DNA from 3 places in the Mesorhizobium sp. M0207 genome. Region 1 is predicted to be linked to each of the others. Evidence: predicted binding sites of a transcription regulator. Region 1 holds the regulator's gene; each other region holds the start of a gene.
What was found. The regulator PhoB, encoded in region 1, activates phosphate uptake and scavenging genes when phosphate is short. The targets are predictions, from matches to a motif close to TGTCATNNANCTGTCAT.
Positions count from the first base shown of each region.

Region 2: a site for PhoB is predicted at 2,738-2,754, ahead of olsB (l-ornithine N(alpha)-acyltransferase). Genes of this name have one in related genera too.
Region 3: a site for PhoB is predicted at 6,474-6,490, ahead of NKJ15_RS23815 (PhoX family protein). Genes of this name have one in related genera too.

Region 1 covers NZ_JAMYSQ010000004.1:279,767-289,366, forward strand. The annotation lists gene pstS (phosphate ABC transporter substrate-binding protein PstS) at 421-1,482, shown strand; gene pstC (phosphate ABC transporter permease subunit PstC) at 1,542-2,531, shown strand; gene pstA (phosphate ABC transporter permease PstA) at 2,535-3,386, shown strand; gene pstB (phosphate ABC transporter ATP-binding protein PstB) at 3,383-4,186, shown strand; gene phoU (phosphate signaling complex protein PhoU) at 4,219-4,926, shown strand; gene phoB (phosphate regulon transcriptional regulator PhoB) at 4,943-5,632, shown strand; gene NKJ15_RS09555 (ROK family protein) at 5,642-6,886, opposite strand; gene xylF (D-xylose ABC transporter substrate-binding protein) at 7,172-8,212, shown strand; gene NKJ15_RS09565 (sugar ABC transporter permease) at 8,354-9,600, shown strand, end outside.
Region 2 covers NZ_JAMYSQ010000002.1:368,225-377,824, reverse strand. The annotation lists gene NKJ15_RS05640 (fatty acid desaturase) at 1-483, opposite strand, end outside; gene NKJ15_RS05635 (hypothetical protein) at 611-814, opposite strand; gene grpE (nucleotide exchange factor GrpE) at 1,051-1,686, shown strand; gene olsB (l-ornithine N(alpha)-acyltransferase) at 1,799-2,674, opposite strand; gene NKJ15_RS05620 (PAS domain-containing hybrid sensor histidine kinase/response regulator) at 2,824-5,112, opposite strand; gene acuI (acrylyl-CoA reductase (NADPH)) at 5,200-6,189, opposite strand; gene lspA (signal peptidase II) at 6,241-6,717, opposite strand; gene NKJ15_RS05605 (TrmH family RNA methyltransferase) at 6,744-7,607, opposite strand; gene NKJ15_RS05600 (RsmD family RNA methyltransferase) at 7,608-8,669, opposite strand; gene NKJ15_RS05595 (hypothetical protein) at 8,758-8,964, opposite strand; gene NKJ15_RS05590 (hypothetical protein) at 8,952-9,236, opposite strand; gene NKJ15_RS05585 (helix-turn-helix transcriptional regulator) at 9,350-9,600, shown strand, end outside.
Region 3 covers NZ_JAMYSQ010000020.1:60,305-69,904, reverse strand. The annotation lists gene NKJ15_RS23840 (cytochrome ubiquinol oxidase subunit I) at 1-1,028, opposite strand, end outside; gene NKJ15_RS23835 (ABC transporter ATP-binding protein) at 1,291-2,217, shown strand; gene NKJ15_RS23830 (ABC transporter permease) at 2,232-2,993, shown strand; partial or broken gene NKJ15_RS23825 (MarR family winged helix-turn-helix transcriptional regulator) at 3,160-3,637, shown strand; gene NKJ15_RS23820 (GNAT family N-acetyltransferase) at 3,634-4,314, shown strand; gene NKJ15_RS23815 (PhoX family protein) at 4,416-6,407, opposite strand; gene NKJ15_RS23810 (hypothetical protein) at 6,609-6,947, shown strand; gene NKJ15_RS23805 (phosphatase PAP2 family protein) at 6,962-7,663, shown strand; partial or broken gene NKJ15_RS23800 (sodium-independent anion transporter) at 7,923-8,172, shown strand; gene NKJ15_RS23795 (SMP-30/gluconolactonase/LRE family protein) at 8,188-9,048, opposite strand; gene NKJ15_RS23790 (helix-turn-helix domain-containing protein) at 9,164-9,600, shown strand, end outside.

The DNA of each region.
Region 1 (9,600 bases):
CGCTCAGTGGCGACAATGGGATATTCGAAGTTCCGCTCCTCCAGTTACGGGCGGGAGCAGCGACCGCCGGCAAGAAACAGGGTCAGATTTACCCCAACGGACCTGTTTCGGCGATGGCGCGGCCATGACACGTTCTGGCTGCATGCAACGCGCTCCCGTCCGGCTTTTTTCTTTTAAAGCCGGTGGCTGCGATCGCCGAGCAGACGATGCCGGCCGGAATTCACGCAAGCTGCTGATTCCAGCGGCAAACCGCGGCCCATGCCGACAAAAGCCCGCGGCCGCTCCTTCTTAACCCGGCTGGACGTCGTTACCGGAGCGACATGAAACTGTCATGCGACTGTAATAATCGGGGGCTATTGGCCTCAGCGGGCGCCGGAGGAATGGCGCCGAGAGACCATATTCCGAACAGGAGCAGGCCACATGAGACATTTCATCCGCTCGGCGGCCGTTGCGATTGCAATGGCTGCGGCGACGACCACCCTCACCCTGTCCGCCGCGCTCGCCGCGGACATCTCCGGCGCCGGCGCCACCTTCCCCTACCCGATCTATGCGAAGTGGGCCGACACCTACAAGAAAGACACCGGCGTTGGCCTTAACTACCAGTCGATCGGTTCCGGCGGCGGCATCAAGCAGATCAAGGCCAAGACCGTTACCTTCGGCGCTTCGGATGCGCCGCTCAAGGGCGACGAGCTTGAAGCGTCCGGACTGGCTCAGTTCCCGATGGTGATGGGCGGCATCGTTCCCGTCGTCAATCTCGAAGGCATCAAGCCGGGCGAGTTGGTTCTCGACGGCCCGACGCTGGCCGACATCTTCCTCGGCAAGATCACGAGCTGGGATGACGAAGCGATCAAGAAGCTCAATCCCGACGTCAAGCTGCCTTCGCAGGCGATCGCGGTCGTTCACCGTTCCGATGGATCGGGCACGACCTTCAACTTCACCTATTACCTCGGCGACGTCAGCGCGGACTGGAAAGAAAAGGTCGGCGTCGACAAGGCCGTGGAATGGCCGGTCGGCATCGGCGCCAAGGGCAATGAGGGCGTTGCCAACAATGTCTCCCAGACCGGCGGCGCGATCGGTTATGTCGAATATGCCTACGCCAAGCAGAACAAGCTCATCCACACCGATATGATCAACAAGGACGGCAAGAAGGTCGAGCCCACCGCGGCGGCATTCTCGGCGGCAGCGGCCAATGCCGACTGGAGCTCGCAGCCGGGCTACGGCGTCATCCTCGCCAACGAGCCGGGCGCCGAGTCCTGGCCGATGACGGCGGCAACGTGGATCCTGCTCTACAAGAAGCCGGATGATGCCGCGACCACCGGCGAAGCGCTCAAATTCTTCGCCTGGGCATACGACAAGGGCGACGAGATGGCCGGCGAGCTGGACTACGTTCCGATGCCCGACAAGGTGGTTGAGAGCGTCAAGGCCATGTGGGCCAAGGAAGTCGTCGGCGACGACGGCAAGCCGCTCTACTCGGCTATGTAATCTCCTCCAGGGAGGGCGTCGATGGCGCCCTCCCTGTTGCCTTTAATCGCGAGGACCCAATGACCATCGCTTCCGATGCCATGCCATCATCTGCAGCAGCCCGGGCCAGGGAAGCTACGGTGCGGCGCTTCGCGCTCACAGATGCCATATTTCGCGGACTCACCCGCGCTTCCGCAATCCTTGTGCTGGTCATCCTCGGCGGTGTCGCGATCTCGCTGTTTGCCGGCTCATGGCAGGCGCTGTCGTCGTTCGGTTTTTCTTTCCTGACGACTGAGAGCTGGAATCCCGTTACGGAAAAATTTGGCGCACTGGCGCCGATCTACGGCACCCTGGTGACGGCGGCCATTGCCATCCTGATCGCGGTTCCGATCGGCATCGGCATTGCAATCTTTCTCACCGAGCTCTGCCCGCGCCCGCTCAGGCGCCCGATCGGCATAGCGGTCGAGCTGTTGGCCGGCATTCCTTCGATCATCTACGGCATCTGGGGCCTGTTCGTGTTCGCGCCGTTCCTGCAGACGACGATACAGCCCTTCATCATCAACATCTTCCACGGCGTGCCGGGACTATCCAGCCTTTTCGCCGGCCCTCCTTACGGCATCGGCCTTCTGACCTCGGCGCTGATCCTCGCCATCATGGTGCTGCCCTTCATCACCTCGATCACCAAGGACGTCTTCGATACGGTGCCGGCGGTGCTGAAGGAATCGGCCTATGGCATCGGTTGCACGACCTGGGAAGTGACCCGGCGCGTGGTCATTCCCTATACCCGCATCGGTATCATGGGCGGCGTCATGCTTGGCCTCGGCCGGGCACTCGGCGAAACCATGGCGGTGACTTTCGTCATCGGCAACGCACATCGCATCAGTGCCTCCCTGTTCGCGCCGGGCACGACGATCTCGGCGACCATCGCCAATGAATTCACCGAGGCCGACGGCGACCTCTACACCTCCTCGCTGGTTTCGCTCGGCCTGATCCTCTTCGTCATCACCTTCCTGATCCTCGCCGCCGCCCGCTATATGCTGATGCGGATCGACGCCCGTACGGGAGCCTGACCGATGTCGACATCCTCATCGCTCCACAGCCGCCGCAAAGCCAGGAATTCGGTGATGATGGCGCTTTGCGTCGTCGCCGCCGGCATCGGGCTTGCCTGGCTGGCGCTCATTCTCGGCGCGTTGGTGTATAAGGGCACAGCCGGGCTTTCGCTCGCGGTCTTCACCGAGATGACGCCACCACCGGGCGAGGCCGGCGGCTTGCTCAATGCCATCACGGGCAGCCTGCTGATGACGATCATCGCCGTTGTCGTCGGCACGCCGATCGGCGTGCTGGCGGGAACCTACATGGCCGAGTATGGACGCTTTTCGCGCATCACCACCGTCGTCCGCTTCATCAACGACATCCTGTTGTCGGCGCCGTCGATCATCATAGGCTTGTTTGTCTATGAGCTGATGGTGCGGCCAATGGGACATTTCTCGGCCATTGCCGGCGCCGTTGCGCTTGCCATCCTGGTCATTCCGGTGGTCGTGCGCACCACTGAAGACATGCTCAACCTGGTGCCGAACGCGTTGCGTGAAGCCGGTGCCGCGATCGGCGCGCCACGCTGGGTGGTGATCCGTTCGGTCGCCTACCGCACCGCATTGTCCGGCATCGTCACCGGCATATTGCTGGCGATAGCACGCATTTCCGGCGAGACGGCGCCGCTGCTCTTCACCGCGCTCAACAACCAGTTCTGGAGCAGCAATATCAACGCGCCGATGGCCAGCCTGCCGGTGACCATCTTCCAGTTCGCTCTCAGCCCTTACGAGGAATGGCAGCAACTGGCGTGGACCGGCGCACTCATAATCACCCTGACGGTTCTGGGCTTGAGCATCCTCGCCCGCAGCCTTACCGGACGCAGAGAGGACAGATGACACAGATGTTGTCCCCAGACATGACGATGGCCGAAACGGTCGCCGAGAAGACGAAGATCGAGGTCAAGAACCTCAACTTCTACTACGGCCAGAGCAAGGCGCTGAAGGACATCAGCCTGTCGCTGCCCGAGCGCAGCGTCACGGCCTTCATCGGCCCTTCGGGCTGCGGGAAATCGACGCTGCTGCGTGTGTTCAACCGCATCTATGAGCTCTACCCAAAACAGACGGCCGAGGGCCAGGTGCTGCTCGACGGCAAGAACATTCTCGACCGGTCGCAGGATCTCAACCTCCTCAGGACCAAGATCGGCATGGTGTTCCAGAAGCCGACGCCGTTCCCGATGTCGATCTACGAGAACATCGCCTTCGGCGTCAGGCTCTACGAGAACCTCGGCAAGTCCGAGATGGACGGCCGCGTCGAACAGGCGTTGAAGCGCGCCGCGCTGTGGAGCGAGGTCAAGGACAAGCTCAACGCCAGTGGCTTGAGCCTGTCCGGCGGCCAGCAGCAGCGGCTCTGTATCGCCCGCACCGTGGCGGTGAAGCCGGAAGTCATTCTGCTCGACGAACCGGCTTCGGCGCTCGACCCGCTGTCGACTGCCAAGATCGAGGAACTGATCGACGAATTGCAAGCCGACTACACGATCGTCATCGTCACCCACAACATGCAGCAGGCGGCGCGCGTGTCGCGCCAGACGGCGTTCATGTATCTGGGTGAACTGGTCGAGTTCGACCGGACCGAGAAGATATTCACGTCGCCCCGCGAGAAGCGCACGCAGGACTACATCACTGGCCGCTTCGGCTGAGCCGTTCCGATCATGCATATGAGGACAGGACCATGGGCGAACACACAGTCGCTTCTTTCGACGAGGATCTCGAGCAGATCAGCAAGCTGATCCGCGACATGGCCGACCTCGCCGGTTCGATGGTCGGCGGGGCGACCAAGGCGCTGTTGAATTCCGACAACGTGCTGGCGCAACGCGTCGTTTCCGACGACGCCATCATGGATGCGCGTCAACGCGAACTGGACGACCGCGCCATCACCCTGATCGCCAAACGCCAGCCGATGGCCCACGATCTTCGCCATGTGGTCGGAGCGATCCGCATGGCGGGCGACCTCGAACGCATCGGCGACCTTGCCAAGAATATCGCCAAGCGCGTGAGTGCGGTCGGCCTCAGCGCCACGCCGCGGGACCTGTCGCATTCCATCGACGCGATGGCGCAGCTGGTTCTCATCCAGGTGCAGGGTGTCATCGAGGAATATGCTGCAGGCGATGCGGCCGCGTTGGCCAAGCTTCGTGCCGCCGACGAGCGCATCGACGTTAAATACACGTCCGTGTTCCGCGAGCTGTTGACCTACATGATGGAAGATCCGCGCAACATCACCGCTTGCACGCACCTGCTGTTCTGCGCCAAGAATCTGGAGCGGATCGGCGACCATGTCACCAACATCGCCGAAAATGCGTATTATGTGCTGACCGGCGAGCAATTGCCGGTCAATCGTCCGAAGCAGGACGAAACGACAATGTCCGCACCGGTGACATGATGGGGGTGCCCAGCCGATGATCGCACCACGCATAATGGTGGTGGAGGACGAGGAGCCGTTGGGTGTGCTGCTCCGCTACAATCTCGAATCCGAAGGCTACCAGGTCGAGGTGGTGACACGCGGCGACGAAGCCGAGATCCGTTTGCAGGAGAATGTGCCCGACCTTTTGGTGCTCGACTGGATGATACCAGCGGTTTCCGGCATCGAGCTCTGTCGTCGGTTGCGGGTGCGCCCCGAAACCGAGCGGCTGCCGATCATCATGCTGACCGCGCGCGGCGAGGAGAGCGACCGGGTGCGCGGTCTTTCGACCGGCGCCGACGACTATCTGGTCAAGCCGTTTTCGACACCGGAATTCATGGCCAGGGTCAAGGCGCTGCTGCGGCGCGCCAAGCCGGAAGTGCTGTCCAGCGTGCTGAAGGTCGGCGACATCGTGCTCGATCGCGAATCGCACAGGGTCTATCGCAAGAAGAGCGAAATCAGGCTCGGGCCGACCGAATTCCGGCTGCTCGAGTTCATGATGCGGCATCCGGGCCGTGTCTTCTCGCGCAGCCAGTTACTCGATAATGTCTGGGGGGAGACAATCTACATCGACGAACGCACCGTCGACGTGCATGTCGGGCGGCTGCGCAAAGCCGTCAACAACGGCCGGATGCCGGATGTCATCCGCACCATCCGCGGCGCCGGCTATGCGATCAGGGAAGATTGACCCGCCTGGTCAGGCTACGTTCTTTCTGACGCTGGGCCTCATTTGCGCGCCCGGCGCGAAAATCTCCTGGTCGACGAAGCTTAACGCCCGCATCGCGCAGCCTTCGCGGATCAGAGGCAATTCGTTCGGCTCTGTATCGAAGGAGATCGAGCCTGAATGCTGGCCGCCGGCGGTCTGGGCGATTGCCTTCCGCAAGGCCGGCTCGATCAGATCGAAGGCGGCGGCACTGGCGCCGACCATCGCGACCGGTGCCGGATCGATCAGCGCGAACAGCGAGCCGAGACCGAAACCCAGCGCTTCGCCGGCCTTGCGGTAGGCCTCGCGTTCCGGCCCATCTTTCTCGCGCGCCCGGGCCGCCAGTGCGCGCATGTCGGCGTCGCTGACGTCGGCGACCGGTTCGCTGTCTTCGCTCATCTGCCTGGCGTTGCGCCAGATGGCGTAGTTGCCGGCATACGCCTCGATGCAGCCGCGCCGCCCGCAACGGCAGAGCGCGCCGCCCGGACGATGGATCATGTGGCCAAATTCGCCGCCCGAGGAATGCGTCCCGGTGAACAGTTCGCCCTTCAGCACCAGCCCCATGCCGATGCCATGCGAAAGCAGGATGGCGATGAAGTCATCGCGATAGCGATCCGGATTGCGCCAGCGCAAAGCCACCGCCATCATGTTGCAGTCGTTCTCCACCGTTGCCGGGATGCCGAATTCGTCCTCCAGCATGTCGGCAAAGGCGATGTCGGTCTGCGGTGTGATCGGCGACCACAGCATGGCGCGTGCAGGGGAGTCGGTAATGCCCTGAATCGCCAGGGCGATGCGGGCGACACTGCGGACGTCAAGATCTGGATCCTGCAGCCGGCGCCGGACGATGGCCATGCATTCACGGATCAGCTCGTCGCGCGGCATAGTCAGCGTGTCCAGCCGGCGCTGTTCCTCGGCGACCACCTGTCCCGTATAGTCGATAATGGCGGCCGAAAGGAAATTCAGCGACAACACCACGGTCAGCACCGCCGCCGCTTCCGGGTTGAGGGCGAGGCCGACTTGCGGACGACCGCGTTTCAACGAAACGGGCTCACTTGGCTTGCTCTCGGCGAGGATGCCTTCCCGTATCAGGTCGGAAGAAATCGCCGATATGGTCGAATGACTGAGGCCGGTGGTAGCTGCGATCTCAGTACGCGATGGCTGGCCGGCCCGGCGCACCGCCGAGATCACCATCGCCCGGTTGCGCCGGCGCAAATCGTCATGGCGGATTCCGACCGACATTGTTTTGCTTTCCTCCCGGTTGCCGCGGCCGCTCATGAACCGGAAGCCGTCGGTAATGTCCGACAAATAGTGTCGGATGAGGCAAATAGTGTCAGATGCAGGTGGCGCTGTCATCGTTTATTCCGACGCTCGAAAAAACTCGCAGAGTCATCAAAATCCATCAGAATCGATGTTGACAGCAGCCGGAGATCGGGCCAGTATTTTTTCGAGGCTCGAAAAAATTAGAGCTTCTAAGCTGGTCTTTGAGCCAATTGGTCACGCCGTACGCGGCGCAGGGAGGATATGATGAAGAAATTCACGACCGCCATTCTGGCGGGTGTCGCCATGACGCTGGCGCTGGCGTCGGTGGCGCAGGCTAAAGACAAGGTCATCGGCGTTTCCTGGTCGAACTTCCAGGAAGAGCGCTGGAAGACCGACGAGGCCGCAATGAAGGCGGCCATCGAGGCCGCAGGCGACAAGTATATTTCCGCCGACGCACAGTCCAACCCCGGCAAGCAGCTCACCGACGTCGAGAGCCTGATCTCGCAGGGCGCCAACGCACTGATCATCCTGGCGCAGGACGCCTCGGCCATCGGGCCGGCCGTGCAAAAGGCGCTGGACGAAGGTATTCCGGTTGTCGGCTACGACCGGCTGATCGAGAACAAGGACGTCTTTTACCTGACCTTCGACAACAAGGAAGTCGGCCGCATGCAGGCCCGGGAAGTCTTCAAGGTGAAGCCGGAAGGCAACTATGTCTTCATCAAGGGTTCGGGTTCCGATCCGAATGCCGATTTCCTGTTTGCCGGTTCGATGGAGGTGCTGAAGGCGGCAATAGACAGCGGCAAGATCAAGAATGTCGGCGAGGCCTATACCGACGGCTGGCTGCCGGCCAACGCTCAGAAGAACATGGAACAGTTCCTGACCGCCAACGACAACAAGGTCGATGCCGTGGTCGCGGCCAATGACGGCACTGCCGGCGGCGTCGTCGCCGCGCTGACAGCGCAAGGGCTGGCCGGATCGGTTCCGGTTTCGGGCCAGGACGGCGACCACGCCGCGCTGAACCGCATCGCGCTCGGCACACAGACCGTGTCGGTGTGGAAGGATGCGCGCGAGCTCGGCAAGAATGCCGCCGAGATCGCCTCGCAGCTGGCCGACGGCAAGCAGATGACCGACATTGCCGGCGTGAAGGATTTCACCACGCCCGGCGGCAATACCGTCAAGTCGCTGTTCCTGACCCCGGTCGCCATCACCAAGGACAACCTCAACGTCGTCATCGACGCCGGCTGGATCAAGAAAGAAGAGGTCTGCGCCGGCGTGACGGCTGGCACTGTTGCAGTCTGCAACTGAGCCGACGTTTCCGAGAAGTCCGAACGCCGTGGCCGCTCGCCGCGGCGTTTTTCAACAAGAGTTGTTTTTCCGCTTCCGGCGGATAACTTCTAGGCTGCTTCCGGCATCCGCGGCAGACGGCAACCCGGCGGGAGAAACATCATGACCGACACGACGTCCAACACGCCGGTCGACAGCACGGCAGACCGGGCACGGGAATCCGAGCTCGGCATCGTTGCCCGATTTCTCAAGGCAACCGAACTCGACACGCGCATGCTCGGCATGGTCGGCGCGCTGCTGGTCATCTGGGTCGGTCTGCATGTCATTTCCAGCGTACGGCTCGGCGTCAATCCGTTCGACTTCGACAGCCGGACCTTCCTGACGCCACGCAATCTCTGGAACCTGTCGGTGCAGACTTCCGCCGTGGCCATAATGGCCGCCGGAATGGTGCTGGTTATCGTCATGCGCAATATCGACCTGTCGGTCGGTTCCGCCGAAGGTCTGATCGGCGTGGTCATGGGCTTTGCGCAGGTGCATTTCCTGGTGCGAATGATCGGTCTGCAATTAGGCAATCCCTGGATCTGGATCCTGGCACTGGCCATCGGCCTGGCGCTTGGCCTTCTGATCGGAGCGTTCCAGGGATACATCATCGCTTATCTCGAGGTGCCGGCCTTCATCGTGACGCTGGGCGGCCTTCTGGTCTGGCGGGGTGCCGCATGGTGGGTCGCCAGCGGTCAGACGATTGCGCCGCTTGATGCCACTTTCCAGCTGATGGGGGGCGGGCCGGCGGGTTCGATCGGCGCGCGATGGAGCTGGATCGTCGGAATTGTCGCGTGCCTAGCGGTTGTGTTCATGCTGCTCAACGGGCGGGTGCAGCGCAAGCGGTTCCGCTTTCCGTTGCGCCCGATCTGGGCCGAGACGTTCCTCGGTGTCCTCACCTGCGCTGTCATCATGGGCGCCATATGGCTTGCCAATTCCTATCCTTGGCCGGTCGGCATCGTGAACAGATATGCGGCGGCCAACAATATAACGGTTCCCGAAGGCGGGCTGTTCATCGCCCATGGCATCGCCATACCCGTGCTGATGGCTGTAGCCGTAGGGCTGATCATGACCTTCATCGCCAAGCGTACCCGTTTCGGCCGCTATGTCTTCGCCATCGGCGGCAATCCGGAAGCAGCCAACCTTGCCGGTATCAACACGCGCTGGGTGACCATGAAGGTGTTCATGATCATGGGCGTGCTGGCGACGATCGCCGCGGCGATCTCGTCAGCCAGGCAGAACTCGTCGACCAATGCGCTGGGCACGTTGGACGAGCTGCTGGTCATCGCGGCGGCGGTGATCGGCGGCACGTCGCTCGCCGGCGGCTCCGGCACAGTGCTCGGCGCCATGCTCGGCGCGCTTTTGATGCA
Region 2 (9,600 bases), on a different contig from region 1:
CATCACCAGCGGATGGCGATAGAGGCGATAGGCGAGCCGGCCCCGCCATGACAGTTGCCGATATTCAGCGACCGTCAGTGTCTTGATGTCGCCGGTGCCGCGCTCGTCGAGATTGCCGGCGCTGGCGTGATGGGTGGCGTGGGCGCGGCGCCAGCAATCGTAGGGCGTCAGCGTCAGCACGCCTAGCACGCGGCCGATCCAGTCGTCGGCATAGCGGTTGGCAAAGAAGGAGCCGTGGCCGCAATCGTGCTGGATCATGAAGATCCGCACCAGAAAGCCGGCGGCCGGAAGGATGAGGACCAGACCCCACCAATGGCCATAGGCATAGGCGGCCGAGGACAGTGCCCACAGCGTGGCGAAAGGAATGAGGGTGATGGCGAGTTCAACGGCGCTGCGACGCCTGTCGGGCTTTTTATAGCGCGACAGGATCTTCAACCAGGCGCGCTTGCTGTTTGCCACAGCTTCGGGGGAAATCATGTTCATCATGAAACATAGGCGGAGCGGCGCGCTGCCGCAAGGCGGAGATCACGCAAAGTTACTGCGGGTAAATGTCGCGCGATGGCGAGGAATTGGTGGCCGCAGTCGCCGGATGCACGGCCTGCAATGGTGTCTACCGACGGCGCCCGCCTGCGACCACCTTGGCTTCCACGCCGTCCAGGCGGTCGAGCAATTCCTTCAGACGGTCGGGAATATCGGACTCCGTGCGGAAGGCCGGCAAGGTGCGCAGAAAGCGCTTGGTCGCCTCGGTGCCGAGCTGGCGCCGGATATCGGCGGCGAGCCCGTCGCGTTTTTCGCCATTCCTGCGGGGCATCATCCAAAATCCTGTGTCGGCTTCGAAACTCTTCCAAGGGAGGAATGGTTCCCGCATTGTAGTGTCCCGGCAAGCAAAGCCGTCGGGTACGGTAAAGTTTGAATTAAAATCGAGAGGTCTGCGCCGTCCGTCATCAAGCAGCGACAGCGGCTGCAGTATCGCTTGCCCCTTGATTTTTGGCCGCTAAACCTCGATATCGGGCGCAAATCCACACCATTCGAAAATGACGGGAAACGGCGATGAGCGACCAGGCAAAAGACGAACGCGCGCCCGATGAAGCCGAGAAGACCGAGGCTGCCGCGGAGCCAAGGGAAGGTGGCGTCGACGGCGACTATGAAGCGCTTGTGCGGCTTCTGAAGGAAAACGAAGAGCTGAAGGATCGCGCGCTGCGCGTCGCGGCCGACATGGAGAATTTGCGCCGCCGTACCGCCCGCGACGTCCACGATGCGCGCGCCTATGCGGTTGCCAATTTTGCCCGCGACATGCTTTCGGTGTCAGACAATCTGCGCCGTGCGCTGGATGCCATCCCGGAGGAGGCCAAGGCGTCGGGCGATGCCGGCTTCAAGGCGCTGATCGACGGCGTCGAGATCACCGAGCGCGCCATGCTGTCGGCGCTGGAACGCCACGGCGTGAAGAAGCTTGAGCCCGAGGGCGAGAAATTCGATCCGAATTTCCACCAGGCGATGTTCGAGGTGCCCAATCCCGACGTACCGGCCAACACAGTCGTGCAAGTCGTGCAGCCCGGCTATTCGATCGGCGAGCGTGTGCTGCGGCCGGCCATGGTCGGCGTCGCCAAGGGCGGCCCCAAGCATGTCGCAAGCGAAGCGCCAGTGGAGCCGGGGCCGGTCAACGAGCAGGCTGAGAAGGATGCGTAAGTTAGGGGAGTAGGGGAACAGGGCAGTACGGGAGTAGGGAATAGCGCTGCGTCGGGTAAAGTAGAGCAATTGCCTACTCGGGCCCTTGCCTTCTCTCCGCCTACTCCCCTATTCAGGCCGCAAACCGCTGCGCTTCTCCGCCATAATAATTGACGTAGCGGGCACCGATCTCCTTGACCGGCATCACCACGAACACGTCGACCGTCGAGAATTCACGGTCGATGACACAACCGTCGCCAATGCGCGCGCCGACGCGCAGATAGCCCTTGACCAGCGGCGGCATCGCGGCAATCGCCGCCTTGGTATTGACGGCCTCGATCGGCATCAGATCCATCGAACAATAGCGCCCGGCGACGGCACGCACGTCCCAGGATGAATTCGTCCGGCAGTGGTGGGCAAGGTAGGTCAGCGCCTCTGCATGTGCCGCCGGCACGGTGCCGTGGAACGACGCGCAGCCGGTCATCACGCCAATGCCGTAATGATTGATATAGGCCCAGATGCCTTGCCACAGCGCCTCGATGGTGCGCTTCGAGCGGTATTCGGGCAGAACACAGGAGCGGCCGAGCTCGAGGAAGCGCTGGCCAGGATGCCGCGCGATCAGCTTGGTCAGTTCGAATTCGCCTTCGGAATAGAAGCCGCCGGCGGCCGCGGCAATCTCCTGCCGCAGCAGGCGGTAGGTGCCGACGATGCGGCGATGCTCGGGGCCGGAAAGCGAAGTATCGAAGACCAGCAGATGATCGCAGAGGGGATCGAAGCGATCGGCATCGCGGCGGTCCTGCATCTGGAACAGGTCCTTCCTGGCACCAAGCTCGTCGTAGAACACCCGGTAGCGCACTTCCTGCGCGGCAGCGATCTCGGCCTCGTTGCGGGCGAGCCGCACTTCGAGATTGCCGATGCGGCCGAGCGATGCGCCTTTTATGACGGCATCGGCGTTCCGGCCGACGAGCAAAGGCCCGCTGGCGTTCGGCCGAGCATCACATTCCGGCATGACTGTATGCACGAGTGATTCTCCTTCGAGCCATCCCTCTTGGCACGGGGATACGGTGTAGGTGCAACAGGATTGTGACAGTACCGTGATACGGCTCTGCGGGCAATACTTCGTCGGCTGGGCAATCTATCAACCGTCGATGTTGTGCCTCAGGCGGCCGCTTGCCCTTCGACCGCATGAACCAGGGCATCGGGGTCGAGCGGCTTGGTGACGAAGCCGCTGGCACCGTGAGCGAGCACGGCGTGGCGGGTCTTTTCCTGGCTGTCGGCCGACAGCACCATGATCGGCACCGGCGGCACCGCGGTCTCCTCCTCATGGCGGCGGATGGCGGCGATGGCGTCCAGGCCGTCCATGACAGGCATATGCAAGTCCATCAGCACCACGTCGTAACGGTGCTTGTGGCCGGTGCTGATGACCGCCTCGACGGCGGCCTTGCCGTTGCCGACCACTTTCACGCGATGCCCGGCCTTCAGCAGTGTAGCGCGGGCCAGCATGGCGTTGATGTCGTTGTCCTCGGCGATCAGCACCGATAGGCCCTGCTGGCGGGCGCCAATGGCGTGGCCCGTCTGCGCGCCGCGCCTTTGCAGTTGCGGCTCGGCGACGACCGGCGCGTGGCTGGTCAAAAGCACGCGCAGCAATGTCTCACCGCGCACCGGCCTCGCAAGGAACGTGGCGTAACCATTGGCACGGAACTCGCCAAGCATGCCACGGTCGGTCGGTGCGATCAGCGTCACTGCCTCGCAATCGGCAAATCCGCTCTGGCGCAGGCGCCTGAGCAGCCTGCCGTCGCTTTGCTCCATGGCAGCATCGATCAGCAGCACGTCGCAGCTCTCGGCGAAAGGGGTGGCCTGGGCGGCGGCGGTGGCCAGATCGACCGCGCCGCCATTGGCGCGAATGGTGCGGGCGAGGGCTTCGGCCTCGACCAGGTTCTTCGACACGATCACGGCATGCCGGCCCGACAGCGCGTCCTGGCGGATCTGCGGCGCCTCGACGGCGGAAATAGCGGGAATCTCGAAGACGAATTCGGACCCCTGGCCAAGCCGGCTTGACACAGAGATAGTGCCGCCCATGGCGGTCACCAGGCGCTTGGAAATGGCGAGACCGAGGCCGGCACCGCCATGCGCACGGGTCGAGGTGCCGTCAGCCTGTTCGAAGTCCTCGAATATGCGCTCCATGTCCTCCTCGCGCAGACCGGGGCCGGTGTCGGTGATGGTGAAGCGGATGCGGTCGGTGGTTTCGGTGCGGACGCGGGCGATGCTTGCCAGGACGCCGCCGCTGTCGGTGAACTTGACGGCGTTGCCGATGAGATTGAGCAGCACCTGCCTGACCCTGCCGGGGTCGGCGGTGATCAGCTGCGGCACGTCGGGTTCGACATGACAGCCGAGGCCGATATCCTTGGCAAAAGCCCGCGCCGCCAAAAGCTCGATGACATTGTCGGCGATCTCGCGCACCGACATCGGCTGCGGTTCGGGATCGAAGCGGCCGGCCTCGATCTTGGAGTAGTCGAGCAGGTCCTCGATCAGCGCCAGCAGCGCGCTGGCCGAGGTCGAGATGGCGCCGACATAGGTCCGCTGCTCGGGCGAAAGGCTGGTGTCGGCGAGAAGCCGGGCCATGCCCATGATGCCGTTCATCGGCGTGCGGATCTCGTGGCTGACGGTGGCGAGGAAGCGCGATTTGGCCTGGCTCGCATATTCGGCCCGCTCGCGGGCGGTGATCAGCGAGGATTCGGCGCGCTTGCGAGCGGTGATGTCGCGGGCGATGGCGCGATGCGAAACGGCGCCGCTGTCCTTGTCGCGCACCGACAGCTCGATCCAAGAGAACCAGCGTGGGCCGTCCGGCGTGCGAATGGCGACGTCGGTGGAACTCAGGCATTCATGGTCGGAAAACGCGGCGTCGGGGACGATGCCGACATCGATGCCTAGTTCGGCCAGGGTCTTGCCGGCAAGGTCGCGCTGGTCGGTTTCGACAAGGTCGGCGAAAACCTTGTTGGCGTAGACAATGTGGCCGTCGCGGTCGCGATGGACGACGAGATCGCCGAGTGCATCGATCAGCCCGCGAAAGCGCTCCTCGCTCTCCTGCATCTCCCACATGCGGTCGGCCAGCGTCTCTATTTCGGCGCGGCTGCGGGCGGTCGTGGCATCGAGCAGGGCCACCGCGCGGCGCTCGGTGCGCCTGTTGCGCAGATGCATGGCGAGCCCGGCGATGGCTGTCGCCAAAAGGCCGATAGTGATGAAGATCGGCGCCCCGGTCAGATGCGAAAAGCCTGCCAGCACGACAATGGCGACGAGCGTCAGGAAGGGCAGGCCTTCGCGGTTGGAGGCCGGCAGTTCCGGCGCCAGCGGTGGCGCGGCGACAAGCTGCCGTCCTGGCGCCGCGGGGGCCGTCCCGTCGGCCCGTTCGGCTGGTTCCGCCTCTCTGATGCCGGGTTCCGCAATCATACGGAAATCCTGCCAGACAGAGCTTATCGAAGGTTGTGGTTGATCGCTCGAATTTTACCGGTCGCGCTCTTTTTTTCCCTTGGGGGCTCACATATCCACCACCACGCGGCCGCGGATCTTACCCTCGACGATGTCATGCGCGGCGCCGATGATGCCGTCGAAGCCGATGCTCGTCGAAAGGCTGGCAAGCTTTGCGTGGTCGAGATCGGCGCCGATACGGCGCCAGGCCTCGAGGCGGACCGCCTTCGGCGCCATCACCGAATCGATGCCGAGCAGCGAGACGCCGCGCAGGATGAAGGGCGCGACGCTTGCCGGCAGGTCCATGCCGCCGGCGAGGCCGCAAGCGGCAACGGCGCCGCCATAGGAGGTCATCGATAGAACGTTGGCCAGCGTGTGGCTGCCGACCGCATCGACGCCGCCGGCCCAGCGTTCCTTGGCGAGTGGTTTTGCGGGCTGGGCAAGCTCGTCGCGTGAAATCACTTCCGCGGCGCCGAGGTCGATCAGATAGGGGCTTTCGGCAGCACGGCCGGTCGAGGCGATGACGTGATAGCCGAGGCTGGACAGGATCGAGACCGCGACCGAGCCGACGCCACCGGCAGCGCCGGTCACCGCCACCGGGCCGCGATCGGGCACGATGCCGTGGCGCTCCAGCGCGATGACGCAAAGCATGGCGGTGTAGCCGGCGGTGCCGACCGCCATCGCATCATGCGGGCTCATGCCGTCCGGCAACGGCACCAGCCAGTCGCCCTTGACGCGGGCGCGCCCTGCAAAGGCGCCGAAATGCGTCTCGCCGACGCCCCAGCCGTTCAATATGACCTTGTCACCCTTGCGCCAGTCAGGATTGGAAGACGAGATGACGGTGCCGGCGAAATCGATGCCCGGCACCAGCGGCCAGCGGCGGATCACCGGCGCCTTGCCGGTAATTGCAAGACCGTCCTTGTAGTTCACCGTCGTCGCCTCGACCGCGACGGTGACGTCGCCCTCCATCAGGTCTGCCTCGGTAAGCTCGGTCACCGCGACCGACTGGTTTTTCTCGGCGTCACGCGAAACGAGGATGGCTTTGAAGGTTTCGGGCATTTTTTCTCCTCGGGCTTGCAGATCAGAATGTGTGGCGCCAGGCGAGTGAGGTCAATCGCTCGACGCTCCGCGCCGCCAGCCAATGAGTTCGTCGAAGACGACCAGCACCGCACCAACCGAAATGAAGGCGTCGGCGAGGTTGAAGATCGCGAAGGACCAGACCGGCGTATGGAACAGGACATAGTCGATGACATGACCGTAGATTGCGCGATCAATCAGGTTGCCGAGCGCGCCGCCGACGATCAGTGCGAAGCCGATGCGGGCAAGCAGGTGGCCGGGCGGCGTGCGGGCCGCAAGATAGAGCACGAAAGCGACCACCAGAACCGCGACGACCACCAGGCCGGTGTCGCCGAAGGACGAAAACAGCGAGAACGCGATGCCGGTGTTGTAGGTGCGGTACAGCGCCAGGAACGGAAGCAGGTCGAGCCGTTCCTGAAAGGCAAGACCGGTTTCGACTAGGTATTTCACCCACTGGTCGAGCGCTATCGCGGCGACGACCAGAAGAGCATACGGCCTCCAGGACTTCATGGTTTGCAGTTTCACGGTTTGAGATGTCACGATCTGGCGTCCTCCGGGCCGAGCTTCAGCGCGCCGCGCCGGATCTCGAACAGCATGACGCCGGTGGCCACTGCAAGGTTGAGCGAATCGGCGCGGCCGGCCTGCGGTATCCGCAGCAGTTTGTCGCAGCTTGCGGCAAGCTCGTCAGGCAGGCCTTGCTGCTCGTTACCCATCATCAAAAGCACCGGGCCCTTTGAAAAATCGACCGAGCGGTAGTCGACCGCACCCTTCAGGTGGGTGCCGGCGACGAGGCCGGGGAAGCTCGTTCGCCAGGCGAGAAAAGCTTCGGGCGACGCCTTGGCGACCGGCACGGCGAAAATCGAGCCCATGGTGGCGCGCACCGTTTCGACCGAAAAGGGATCGGTGGTCTCGCCGACCAAGATGACGCCCCTGGCCCCGACAGCGTCGACCGTGCGGATGACGGTGCCGAGATTGCCGGGGTCGCGGACGCGGTCGAGCGCCACCCAGACGTCGCCGTCACGGGCGCGGATGTCCTTCAACGGCAGGTATTTCTGCGAGAACACGCCGACGACCATTTGCGGATTGTCGCGGCGGGTGATGGCGACCAGCACTTTTTCCGAAACTTCAAGGACGGTGCCGCCGGCGGCGACCGTGCGCGCCGCGACCTTTTCAACCGCCGTATTGCCACGTCCGGCCTTGGCGAAGACCAGTGTCCTGATCGACCAGCCGAGATCGAGCGCGTCGATGACCAGCTTCAGGCCTTCGGCCATGAAGGCATTCTGCTGGTCACGGAATTTCTTCAGCGCGAGCGCCTTGATGTCCTTGACCAGCGGGTTGGCGAGGCTGGTGACTTCCTTCACCTGCCCTGGCGCGCCCGCGTGCCGTTCGTACGCACTCATTCAGGCCACCCAGCGCGAGAACAGCGAGGTCGAAAGCGCCCGACCGGCAGATTTCTCGCGGATGATCAATTCACCCGACTCGACCGTGCCGCCCATGCCGGCGAAGGTGTCGCGCATCAGGGCATGGATGGCGAAAAAAGAGGCGCGGATCGAATAGGCGGTCAGTACCACGGCGAGCGGCTTCGGCGTCAGGATCGTGCGGCAGATATCGGTCAGCGCCGGCAGGTCCTCGAACAGCTGCCAGACCTCGCCTTTCGGTCCGCGGCCATAGGCGGGCGGGTCGAACAGGATGATGTCGTAGCGGCTGCCGCGGCGCTCCTCGCGTTCGGCGAATTTCACGGCATCGTCGACGATCCAGCGGATCGGCTTTTGCGACAAGCCCGCCATTTGCTGGTTTTCGCGCGCCCAGCCGATCGCCTTCTTGGAAGCATCCACGTGGGTGACCTCGGCGCCGGCACGCGCCGCCACCAAGGAGGCAAGGCCGGTGTAACCGAACAGGTTCAACACCTTCACCGGCCGTTTTGCCGCCGCGATCAGTCCGGCCATGTGGTCCCAGTGCGAGGCCTGCTCGGGAAAGACGCCGACATGGCGAAACGAAGTGAAGCGGCCGAGATAATCTATGCCGTCATGCTTCATCGGCCAGGTCTCGCCGAGCGGCGTCTTGGGGAAGCGCCAGCGGCCGATGCCTTCCTCGTCGGTATCGCCGGTGAAAATGGCGTCGGCGCGCTCCCAGTCCCTGGCCGGCAAAGCCTTTTGCCAGATCGCCTGGCCCTCCGGCCGAACGATGCGGTAGGGGCCGTATTGCTCGAGTTTTTCTCCGGCGCCGCTGTCGAGCAACGCGTAGTCCTGATTGGGGCCGACCTCGAGGATCAGCGGCAGATGTTCGGCAGGCAGCACGCCATCGCGACGGGATAGAGGGCGCGGCGCGGCTTTCGGCTCGGACCGGTCCTGCAGTTTAGGCTCCGAACCGGCGGTCAGGCCGGCGTCGCGCCGCCGCGGCTGCTCCGCCCCGCCCTTCGGGGGCGGGCGGCTGTCGCGGCGTTTGTCGCGAAAAGGTTTCAAGAAGGCGCATCTCCGGACGGCGGCTCGCCGCTTCTGCCACAGCACATTGACCGGCGCAACAAAAGGGCTGCCGACGTGTGCAACCGGATCAGCCGCGCCTGATCGACAGCAGGCCGACTGCGAGCGCTATGAAACCAACGGCCTTGAAGCCGGTGACGACCATATGGCCGCTTTCCCAACTGCTCCGGATACTTTCGAAATTGTCCGGGATCGGTCCAGGCACCCAGGTGGCCAGGACATCGTTTGCCGGTTTGACCAGGGTAAACCACGCCACGAGGGCCATCAGATAAAGCACGGTGGCGGCCAAAATCCACCAAAAGCCGGGCGGTCACTGCGCAGCATCCAGGCGAGAAGCCCCGGACAGGCGATCGCGGCCACGTCCAGCGGTGCGCCGACAATCGCGAAGAATTGGAACTGAGCGTTGAAGACAGTGGTTTCACGCCAGAGCGAAGGCGGCCAACTGGTCAGCCGCGGCACCGATTCCAGCACATGGGCGAAGGATGGTCCGAGGCTGAGCGCAGCGACGATGGCGGTCAAAACCGACCAGAACAACAGGAACCCGCGCATATCCATAGTGGCCAGACAACGGCGTCAGGACGCAGACGTTCCCGTCCGCCACCCATGTCGCTTGCCGCCGAAAGCGCTGGGGCTCTATCGTGATTGAAACCAGGTCATGATTCATGTCCCGTGCTGAACGCCTGCTCGACCTGATCCAGATCCTGCGCCGGCATCGCCGGCCAGTCAGCGGCCGCAGCCTTGCGGGCGAAATGGGTGTGTCGATCCGCACGCTCTATCGCGATATCGCCACGCTGCAGGGGCAGGGCGCGCCGATCGAGGGTGAGGCGGGGTTGGGTTACGTGCTCAGGCCCGGTTTCATGCTGCCGCCCTTGATGTTCACCGATGAGGAGATCGAGGCGATCGTGCTCGGTTC
Region 3 (9,600 bases), on a different contig from region 1:
CGCTTGAGGAAGAAGGCCGCCGACCAGGAGACGGCGAGCATCAGGAGGCCGGTGCCGACCATGATGCGAAAGCCCCAGAACACCGGAAATACCGGCGGATGGTTGCCGGCATAATCGTTCAGACCCGGCACGATGCCGCCGGCGCTGTGCCTGAGGATGAGGCTGGCGCCATCCGGAATGGTGAGCTCGAACCTGTTCTGCTTGGCCGCTTCATCGGGAAGAGCAAACAGCACCAACGGCACGTTGGGACCGGTGTTCCAGTTGGCTTCCATGGCGGCGATCTTCTGCGGCTGGTGTTCCAGCGTGTTGAGGCCGTGCTGGTCGCCGGCAAAGATCTGGATGGGAATCAGGATAGCGGCGGTGAAGACGCCGGTGCGCAGGGCCTTCCACATCGATTCCGAGCGATCGCCGTAGAGATAGCGCAGCGCCGACAGGCCGGCGATCAGGAACGAGACGGTCAGCCCCGAAGCAAGCAGCATATGAACGAGCCGGTAGGGCATGGACGGATTGAAGACAACGGCCCACCAGTCGGTGGCGTGCGCAACACCATTGCGCATCTCGAAACCGGCCGGTGTCTGCATCCACGAATTGAGCGCGATGATCCAGAAGGCGGACAAGGTGGTGCCGCCGGCCACCAGCACCGTCGCCAGCGTATGGACGCGGTTCGAGACGCGGCGGAAGCCGAACAGCATGATGCCGAGGAACGCCGCCTCGAGGAAGAAGGCGGTCAGGATTTCGTAGGCCAGCAGCGGGCCGGCAATGTTGCCGACCGTCTCCATATAGCCCGGCCAGTTGGTGCCGAACTGAAAACTCATGGTGACGCCGGAAACCACGCCCATGGCGAAGGACAGCGCGAATACCTTAACCCAGGTGAAATACGCGCGCATCCAGGCGGAATCGTTTGTCGCGTTGTAGCGGAGCTTGAAGAACAGCAGCACCCAGCCGAGCGCGATGGTGATCGCCGGGAACAGGATGTGGAACGAGATGTTCGCGCCGAACTGTATGCGCGACAGAATGAGCGGGTCCATGGCGGCTCCGGCTGCTGCTTGTTTGTTGAAGGATAGGCTTGATGCACCGGACGGTCAAAGCGGCGTCCCGCCGCGAGGCGGAACGCCGCAGTGCGGTTAATCTGCTTTTGCGTGGAATTTGGCTGGACGACCGGGCAGGTGTTGCCTATTCCGGCGAACCTCGATGTCCAGAACTGTCGGGAGCGCCATTGACATCCGGATTTGCGGACCGACATTCAGCGGATTAAACCAACAACTCTGTTTCAAGCAGTCGTTTTCAGCCATGCAGCCGATCATCTCGATTTCCGGGGTCTCCAAGACCTACGCCACCGGCTTCAAGGCGCTGAAGGAGATCAATCTCGACATCGTGCGCGGCGAGATCTTTGCGCTGCTCGGGCCGAATGGCGCCGGCAAGACAACGCTGATCTCGATCGTCTGCGGCATCGTCAACCGCTCGTCGGGTTCCGTCACCGTCGACGGCCATGACATCAACCGCGACTACCGCGCCGCGCGCAGTCTGATCGGGCTGGTGCCGCAGGAACTGACCATCGACGCCTTCGAGAGCGTGTGGGCGACGGTTAACTACAGCCGCGGCCTGTTCGGCAAGCCGGCGGACAAGGCGTTCGTCGAAAAAGTGCTGCGCGACCTGTCGCTCTGGGACAAGAAGGACGCCAAGGCGATCACGCTGTCCGGCGGCATGAAGCGCCGGCTGATGATTGCCAAGGCGCTGTCGCACGAGCCGCGCATCCTGTTCCTCGACGAACCGACGGCAGGCGTCGATGTCGAGCTGCGCCAGGACATGTGGGCGATGGTGCGCCGGCTGCGCGAAGACGGCGTCACCATCATCCTGACCACGCATTACATCGAAGAAGCCGAGGCGATGGCCGACCGCGTCGGCGTCATCAACCGCGGCGAGATCGTGCTGGTGGAGGACAAGGCCGAGCTGATGCGCAAGCTTGGCCGCAAACGGCTTGTGCTGGAACTGCGCAGTCCCCTGGCCACCGTTCCCGATGCTTTTTCGCACTACGCGCTGGAGCTTTCGCCGGATGGCGGACAGCTGACCTATACTTATGACAACCAGAGCGAACGACCGGGCGTCGCCTCGCTGATCCGCGAGCTCGAGGCGGCCGGCATCCAGTTCCGCGACATCGATACCGAAAACAGCTCGCTCGAGGAGATCTTCGTCAATCTGGTGAGGAAACCGGCATGAACCCGCGCGCGGCCATGAATCTTCATGCGGTATGGGCGATCTATCGGGTGGAGATGGCGCGCGCCCTTCGCACTGTGCTGCAGAGCATCGTTTCGCCGGTGATTTCGACGTCGCTCTATTTCGTCGTCTTCGGTTCGGCCATCGGCTCGCGCATCACCGAGATCGACGGCATCAGCTACGGCGCCTTCATCGTACCGGGGCTGATCATGCTGTCGCTGCTGACGCAATCGATCTCCAACGCCTCTTTCGCCATCTATTTTCCGAAATTCGTCGGCTCGATCTACGAATTGCTGTCCGCGCCGGTGTCCTATCTGGAGATCGTCATCGCCTATGTCGGGGGCGCGGCGACAAAGTCGATCGTGCTTGGCCTGATCATCCTGGCGACGGCCTCGCTGTTCGTGCCGCTGACGATCGAGCATCCGTTCTGGATGCTCGCCTTCCTGGTGCTGACGGCGGTGACCTTCAGCCTGTTCGGCTTTATCATCGGCATCTGGGCGAAGAGCTTCGAGCAGCTGCAGCTGGTGCCGCTGCTGATCATCACGCCGCTGACCTTCCTCGGCGGCAGCTTCTATTCGATCAACATGCTGCCCGGCATCTGGCGCACGGTGACGCTGTTCAACCCGGTGGTCTACCTGGTCAGTGGGTTCCGCTGGAGCTTCTACGGCAAGTCCGACGTTTCGGTCGGCGTCAGCCTCGGCATGACGGTGGTCTTCCTGCTCATCTGCATAACGATCGTCGCCTGGATCTTCAGGACCGGCTACCGGCTGCGCAACTGATCGAACGGGCCTCGTCCAGGCGAAGCAGCCTGACCGATCGACCTTTCCTTGCCGAAGGCGATAGGCCTGCGCCCGATGCCTGGAACCCGCGCTTGAATGCCTCGATCTTGCTTTTCATGCATTGTTATATATCATGTTATCGATGTTCATGGGGATGAATTGGCCTATGGAAGACGTCATACGATCGCTTGGCTTTCTGTGCCTGGGCAGCAGGCTGAAGCGTATAGGCGAGCAACTGCAAGCGGAGGCGCAGCGCCTGCTCGACAGGCTGGATGTCCCGGTTCAGGCGAGCCAATACCCGCTGCTGGCCGCGCTCGACAGGCTGGGTCCGCTGTCGGTCGGGGAACTGGCGCAATCCCTTGGCATCGCGCAGCCAGGCGTAACGCGAAGCGTCTCGCTTCTGGCCGAATTGGGACTGCTCGACCGATGACCAGCGGCGCAGGATCGTCTCGCTTACTCGGGACGGGCGGCGGCTGGTCGATGTCGCAAAGCGCGACGTCTGGCCTTGCATCGAGAACGTGGTCGCGGATTTGTGCGCAGGTTTTTCGGGGCCGCTTCTTGAGCAGCTGGCTGCCATCGAGGACGGCCTCGCCGCTGCTCCTCTCGACCGTCGTGTAAATAAGCCTGAGGGTGCCGCGCAATGAGACATCTGCTCGACCGCCCTATCTGGAGCGGGCTTCAGACGCGACATCGGGCCTTCGCGGAGGGTGACAACCTCGCCATGCGATATCGGCCGTCGATCGTCCCTTTCGCCGCCACTGGCGCGGACGACCCGGAAAGCCTGCGGGCGCTCGAAAAGCTTGTCTCCCCGGGCGAGAGTGTGATCCTGCTTCAAGCGGACGCGATTGCTCTGCCCACGGGGCTTTCCGCGACTTCGACCGCAGCCGGGGTTCAGATGATCGCCGAGCAGCCATTGCAGATCGTCTCCGACCCGCGCGTGCATCGTCTGACCCGAGACGATGCTGCTGAGATGCTCGCCCTGGCATTGCTCACCAAGCCTGGCCCATTCACGCTCGAAGCCTTGAGCCTGGGCGATTTTTGGGGTGTGAAAATCGAGGGCAGGCTCGCGGCAATGGCCGGCGAGCGCATGAAGCAACCTGGTTATACCGAACTCAGCGGGGTGTGCTCACATCCGGAATTTCGCGGCGGTGGCCTAGGAAAGCTGCTGTCCCTATTCGTGGCAAACCGGATAGTGGCGCGCGGCGAAGTTCCCTATCTCCACGCCTATGCCAGCAACGCCGCGGCCATAGCGTTATACGAGTCCATCGGCTTCAGGTTGCGAAGCACAATGAATGTGGCCGTGGTTCAGCGCACCGAATGATTAGTCGGCGCATGATGCGCAGCATGGATGCATCCGGTATCGGAAGGAAGGATTTCGTACCGCCGAAATCCTTCCTTGAGACTGCAAGACCTTGCTGCGTGTCAGACCGCGATCTTGCCGCCGCCTTGCCTGGTGATGGCAACGACCGCCGGGCGCACCGGCATGTCCGGCTTGAAGTCGGGCCAGCGCGTCGACAAATCCTCATAGTAGGACGGACGGCCGAAAGCCTCCCAGTCCTCGCCGCCGTCGCCCGGATGCTGGACCGCAACGAAGGCGGTCTGGTCGTCCGGCGCAAACAGGGGACCGCACATTTCGGCGCCGATCGGCACGCGGAAGAACAGCTTTGATGTCGCCCGTGCCGTCCCCTCCGTATCGACAGCCCACAGACCGTCGGTGCGGCCGGTGGCTTTCGGGCCTTGGCCGTCGGTGGCGACCCAGAGGCGGCCAGCCGAATCTACCGTGCAATTGTCCGGCATGCCGAACCAGCCATTGGCGGTGGTTGCGGTCGAGAAGGTGGCGCCGACGTCGGCCACAGCGGGATCGCCGCATTTCAGCAGGATTTCCCACCTGCCCTTTGTCGCGGTGAAATCACCGCCGTCCTCGACGATCTCGATGATGTGGCCAAAGGCATTTTCGGCACGCGGGTTGGCAGCGTCGACCTGGTCGGCCTTGCGCTTCGAATTGTTGGTCAGCATGACATAGACCTTGCCGTTGGCGGCATTGGGCTGGATGTCTTCCGGGCGGTCCATCTTGGTGGCGCCGAGCAGGTCGGCGGCGCGGCGCGTCTCGATCAGCACGTCGGCCTCGCCGGCAAAGCCGTTCTCCGCCGTCAGCGGCCCCTGGCCGAAGGCGATCGGCAGCCATTCGACCGAACCGTCGTCGGCGAACTTGGCTACATGCAAGGTGCCGTCGTCGAGCAAATCCATGTTGGCGGCGCGGTTGTCCGGATCGAACTTGCCTGTGGTGACGAACTTATAGACATAGTCGAAGCGCTCGTCGTCGCCGAGATAGAAGACGACACGGCCATCCTTGGCGACGATCGATTCGGCGCCCTCATGCTTGAAGCGCCCCATCGCGGTGCGCTTCCTCGGCGCCGAAGTCGGATCCTGGACGTCGACCTCGACGATCCAGCCGAAGCGGTTCGGCTCGTTCGGCTCCTTGCCGATGTCGAAACGGTCGTAATGCGCTGCCCATTCATAGGCACCTTCGGGAATGCCGAGGCGCTTGTAATTGGCGGCTTCCTTATGCCCCTGCGGCAGCTCGCCCGAGAAATAGCCGTGGATGTTCTCCTCGGCCATGACATAGGTGCCCCACGGCGTGACGCCGCCGGCGCAATTGTTGATGGTGCCGATGACCTTCGTGCCGGTCGGATCGGCGCTGGTCTTGACGCGGTCGTGGCCGGCGACCGGGCCGGAGAGCGCGATCTCGGTGTTGGAGGTGATGCGGCGGTTGAGCTTGCCGTCGCGAACGACCTGCCATTTGCCTGATACCTTGCGTATCTCGACGATAGTGCCGCCATGCGCGGCCATCTCGACATCGACTTGCTCCTTGCTGAGGGGCGCCTGCTTGGCTTTGCCATCGACGATGGTGACGAGACCCGGAAACATCAGGTGCGGATTGGTGTATTCGTGATTGACGACCAGCAGGCCGTGCTCGGCCGAGCCGTCGATCGGGATATAACCGACATAGTCGTTGTTGTAGCCGAATTGTCTGGCCTGGGCTTCCGCCGACTGTTTTGTCGGATCGAATCCCGGCGAATCGGCGAACAGCGGATCGCCCCAGCGCAGCAGCACGTCGGCGTCATAGCCAGGTGCGACGTGATGCTTGTCGTCGATGCCGGCCTCGAGCTCGTCGAAAGCGAAGGCGGAGCCTTTGGCGGCGCGGGCGTTGTCGGCGGTGATCAGCGCCAGCGGGCTGACGGTAGCGGCTATGGCCGAGACGGCAAGCGAACCCTTGAGGAAGCCGCGGCGCGAGAACCGCGCGGCGATGATCTCACCCATGGTGCGGTTGTCGGTGGGATTGGCTCCTGGCCCATCGTTTTCCTCGAGCAGGCTGGTGCGGAAATGGGCGTCAGGGGTGCGATGTTCGGTCATAGGGCCTGCCTCTGGCTGGATGGATTGCTGGAGCGTGTTGCCTTGCCAATCCGGTATTACCGGCAGGTCACAGTTTGATGACATGCCGGCTAAATTGCCACCTGCGATTTCGTATCCAACATCGGCCCCGCTTGACCGCGACCGGCGCTTCGGAAACAAGAGCTGCGGCAGGCGGTAGGGACCGCATCGGGAGGAACAAAAGTGAGTTTCTTGGGACTTGGGCAGCTCTGCGTCTCGACGGTGATCTTCCTGCTGGCGGCGATGGCCGCAAAACAGTGGGGGCTGGCGCCGAGCCTCGGCAAGATCGTGCTGACGTTGGCGCTCTACTCGCTGGGCAATCTGATCATGCTGAGGCTGATCCGTGAATTCGGCATGTCGGTGTCGTTCAGCCTGTCGGCGGTGATCCAGCTGGTGTCGGTGAATGTGGTGGCGCTGGTCTTCTTCGGCGAACGCGTCAATGCCTTGCAGGCAACCGGCATCGTGCTTGCCATCGCAGCTGTGGCGCTGATCACGCTCGGGCCCTATCTGCAAAGGCTGTAACTGCGATCGGGCCGATGAAGAAGATTGCAAGCAGACTGCCCAACTGGCTGGAGTTCCCGGTTCTGCTGGCCGGGCTGGTCATTGCCGGCGGGCTGTGGGGGTTCGAGGAGCTGATGGAGCTGGCGCGGGCGACCACGCCGCATGCCTTCGACACCGAAATCCTGCTTGCCTTCCGCAAAGCCGGCCAGCCCGACAATCCGATCGGACCGGCGTGGCTGGAAGGGGCGATGCGCGACATCACCAGCCTCGGCAGCGCCAGCGTACTGCTGCTGATCACGGCAGCAATGATCGTCTATCTGCTCCTTATCCGCAGGCCAGGCGCGGCGCTTCTCATGTTCGTCGCGGTAGCGGGCGGCCAGCTCCTGTCAAGCGTGCTGAAATTCGACATCGACCGGCCGCGCCCCGATCTGGTCTCGCATCTCGCCGATGTGGCATCGCTTTCGTTTCCGAGCGGCCACGCCATGCTGTCGGCGGTGACGTATTTGACGCTGGGCAGCATGGCGGCGCGGGTTTTGCCCGGGCGCACAACGAAGATCTATGTACTCGGGCTGGCGGTGCTGACGACAGTGGTGGTCGGCATCAGCCGCATCTATCTCGGCGTCCACTGGCCGTCCGACGTATTGGCCGGCTGGTGCGCCGGCTTTGCCTGGGCGATGCTGTGCTGGCTTGCGGCACGGTTCCTGCAGCGATGGCTTGGGCGGGCCGACGGCACCTGACTCAAATCAGCCTGTTGATCAGGCCATGACCGCAGCCTGCCAGCAGGAAAACCATCGACAGCAAGGCTGTCGAGGTTGCCAACGCTTTGAATATCTTCACCCGCTCATCCTTTTGAGGTCGTTCCTGTGAAATCGGGATCGCAGCGGATGTCCCGCCAAACGATGCCGAGGTTTGTAGCATGACAGCGCATCGGCTGGCAAAGAGTGCTGCATGTTTGGAGGCAGATCATCAATCCTTGGTGCAGAAAGACGTCGCCGACCACGCCAGCGCAGGAACTTCATCCTCGATTGTTCGGCGGTGCCGTTCTTCGATTCGACGGCAGCCAATGTCATCGAGGGCGCGGGCCCACAAGGCGAGCCGCGCCGGCGTTCGCTTCATTATATCAGGCGCTTCAGCGCAGGATACGCCGCATGCTGATCAACCACGGCGTCAAGCGGCCGCTGGTGACTTATGCGCCTCGATCACGGATGCGCGGGCGCAGCTGAGGAGAGCCGCGCCCGTCGCCTGAACTGGCAACGCCGGCTCAGTCGAGGCCCAACGCTGAGACCTCGCCCTCGTTCATCAGCGGCACGAAGATTGTCGACCTGCCGTCGGTGCCGATGTCGGCGCTGCCCGGCTTGAACGTCGCAACCGCTTGCGGCGTGCCGCCGGCTTTGTAGCGGTAGAGCGTGCCGGTCATATAGGCAGTGGCGTAGATGCTGCCGCCGATGGCAACGACGCCATCGAGGTTGGCAAACTTTTCCGCGCCAGTCAGTGGCGAAACGGCCTTGGTAGCAAGATCGACCGAGAGCAGGCCGCCCGGCTCCGCGGTGCTGAAGTCGGGCTTGATGCCCTTGCCCCAGGAAGCGACGATCAGCCGGCCGCCATCGGCGAAGATGCCATTCGGCGAAGCAAGCGCCGCATCCCTGACGAACAGTTCGGGCCGGTCGCCGTCTATGCGATAGATCGTATCGGCAAGCATATCCGTGACGTAGATCTTGCCGGACGCGTCGGCGGTCACGTCGTTGAGAAAGACCGCGTTCGGCACGTCGATCGTCGATGTTAGCTTGCCGCTTGCGAGGTCGACGACGCGCACATGGGTGAGGTCGGCGACGTAGAGTTTGCCGCCGACAATCGCCATGCCCTTGGGCGCGTCCATGCCGTCGGTCCAGTGTTGCGTGACTAGCTTGCCGTCCATCGACAGGATCGACAGATAGCCGTTGCCGTCGGCTTCGCCGGGATTGCCGACGATGTTCGAGACGACAACGCGCTGGCCGGCGGCGTCGAACAGCGCCGATTCAGGCTGCTCGAGGCCGCCGGTGCGCCACAGTTCAGCGGCCTGAACTGCCGGCGCGGCTGCGATGCCGACCAGGGCGAGAAGCATCGAGGTGAAGAGGCTCTTCATGGCTAGTCTCCTGTAATGGACTGGCGGAGAGCTAGGCTTTTCGATACTTTTCGGGAAGAGCTATCAGGACTAGTACCGAAGGCTGATACCAAATCGTGCAAAAGAGGTGCATCCCATGAACGGCCTGATCTTCGAAGCGCTGAAGCGGACGCTTAAGGCAAAGGGCATCACCTATCGCGTCCTTGCCGAGCGGATGGGTGTTTCCGAGCCGACGGTGAAGCGCATCTTCCACGAGCGCAACTGCAAGCTCGACCGGCTGATGGAGATCTGCACTGCCGCCGGCGTAGAGTTGGAGAACGTGCTCGGCTCTATGAACAGAGGACCAGGACCCGCCAACCAGATCGCGCCGGAGATCGAGCGCAAGCTCGCCGGGCGGCCGGCACTGCTGTTCGTCTTTGTCATGCTTTCCGAGAAATTCACGCCCGAAGGCATCATGCGCTCACAAGGGCTGAGCGAGGCTTCGATGTTCCTCTATCTGCGCGAGCTCGAGGAACTCAGCCTGGTCGCGCTCGGTCGCGGCCTGTCGGCAAGGCTGCTGATCGAGGCGCCGAT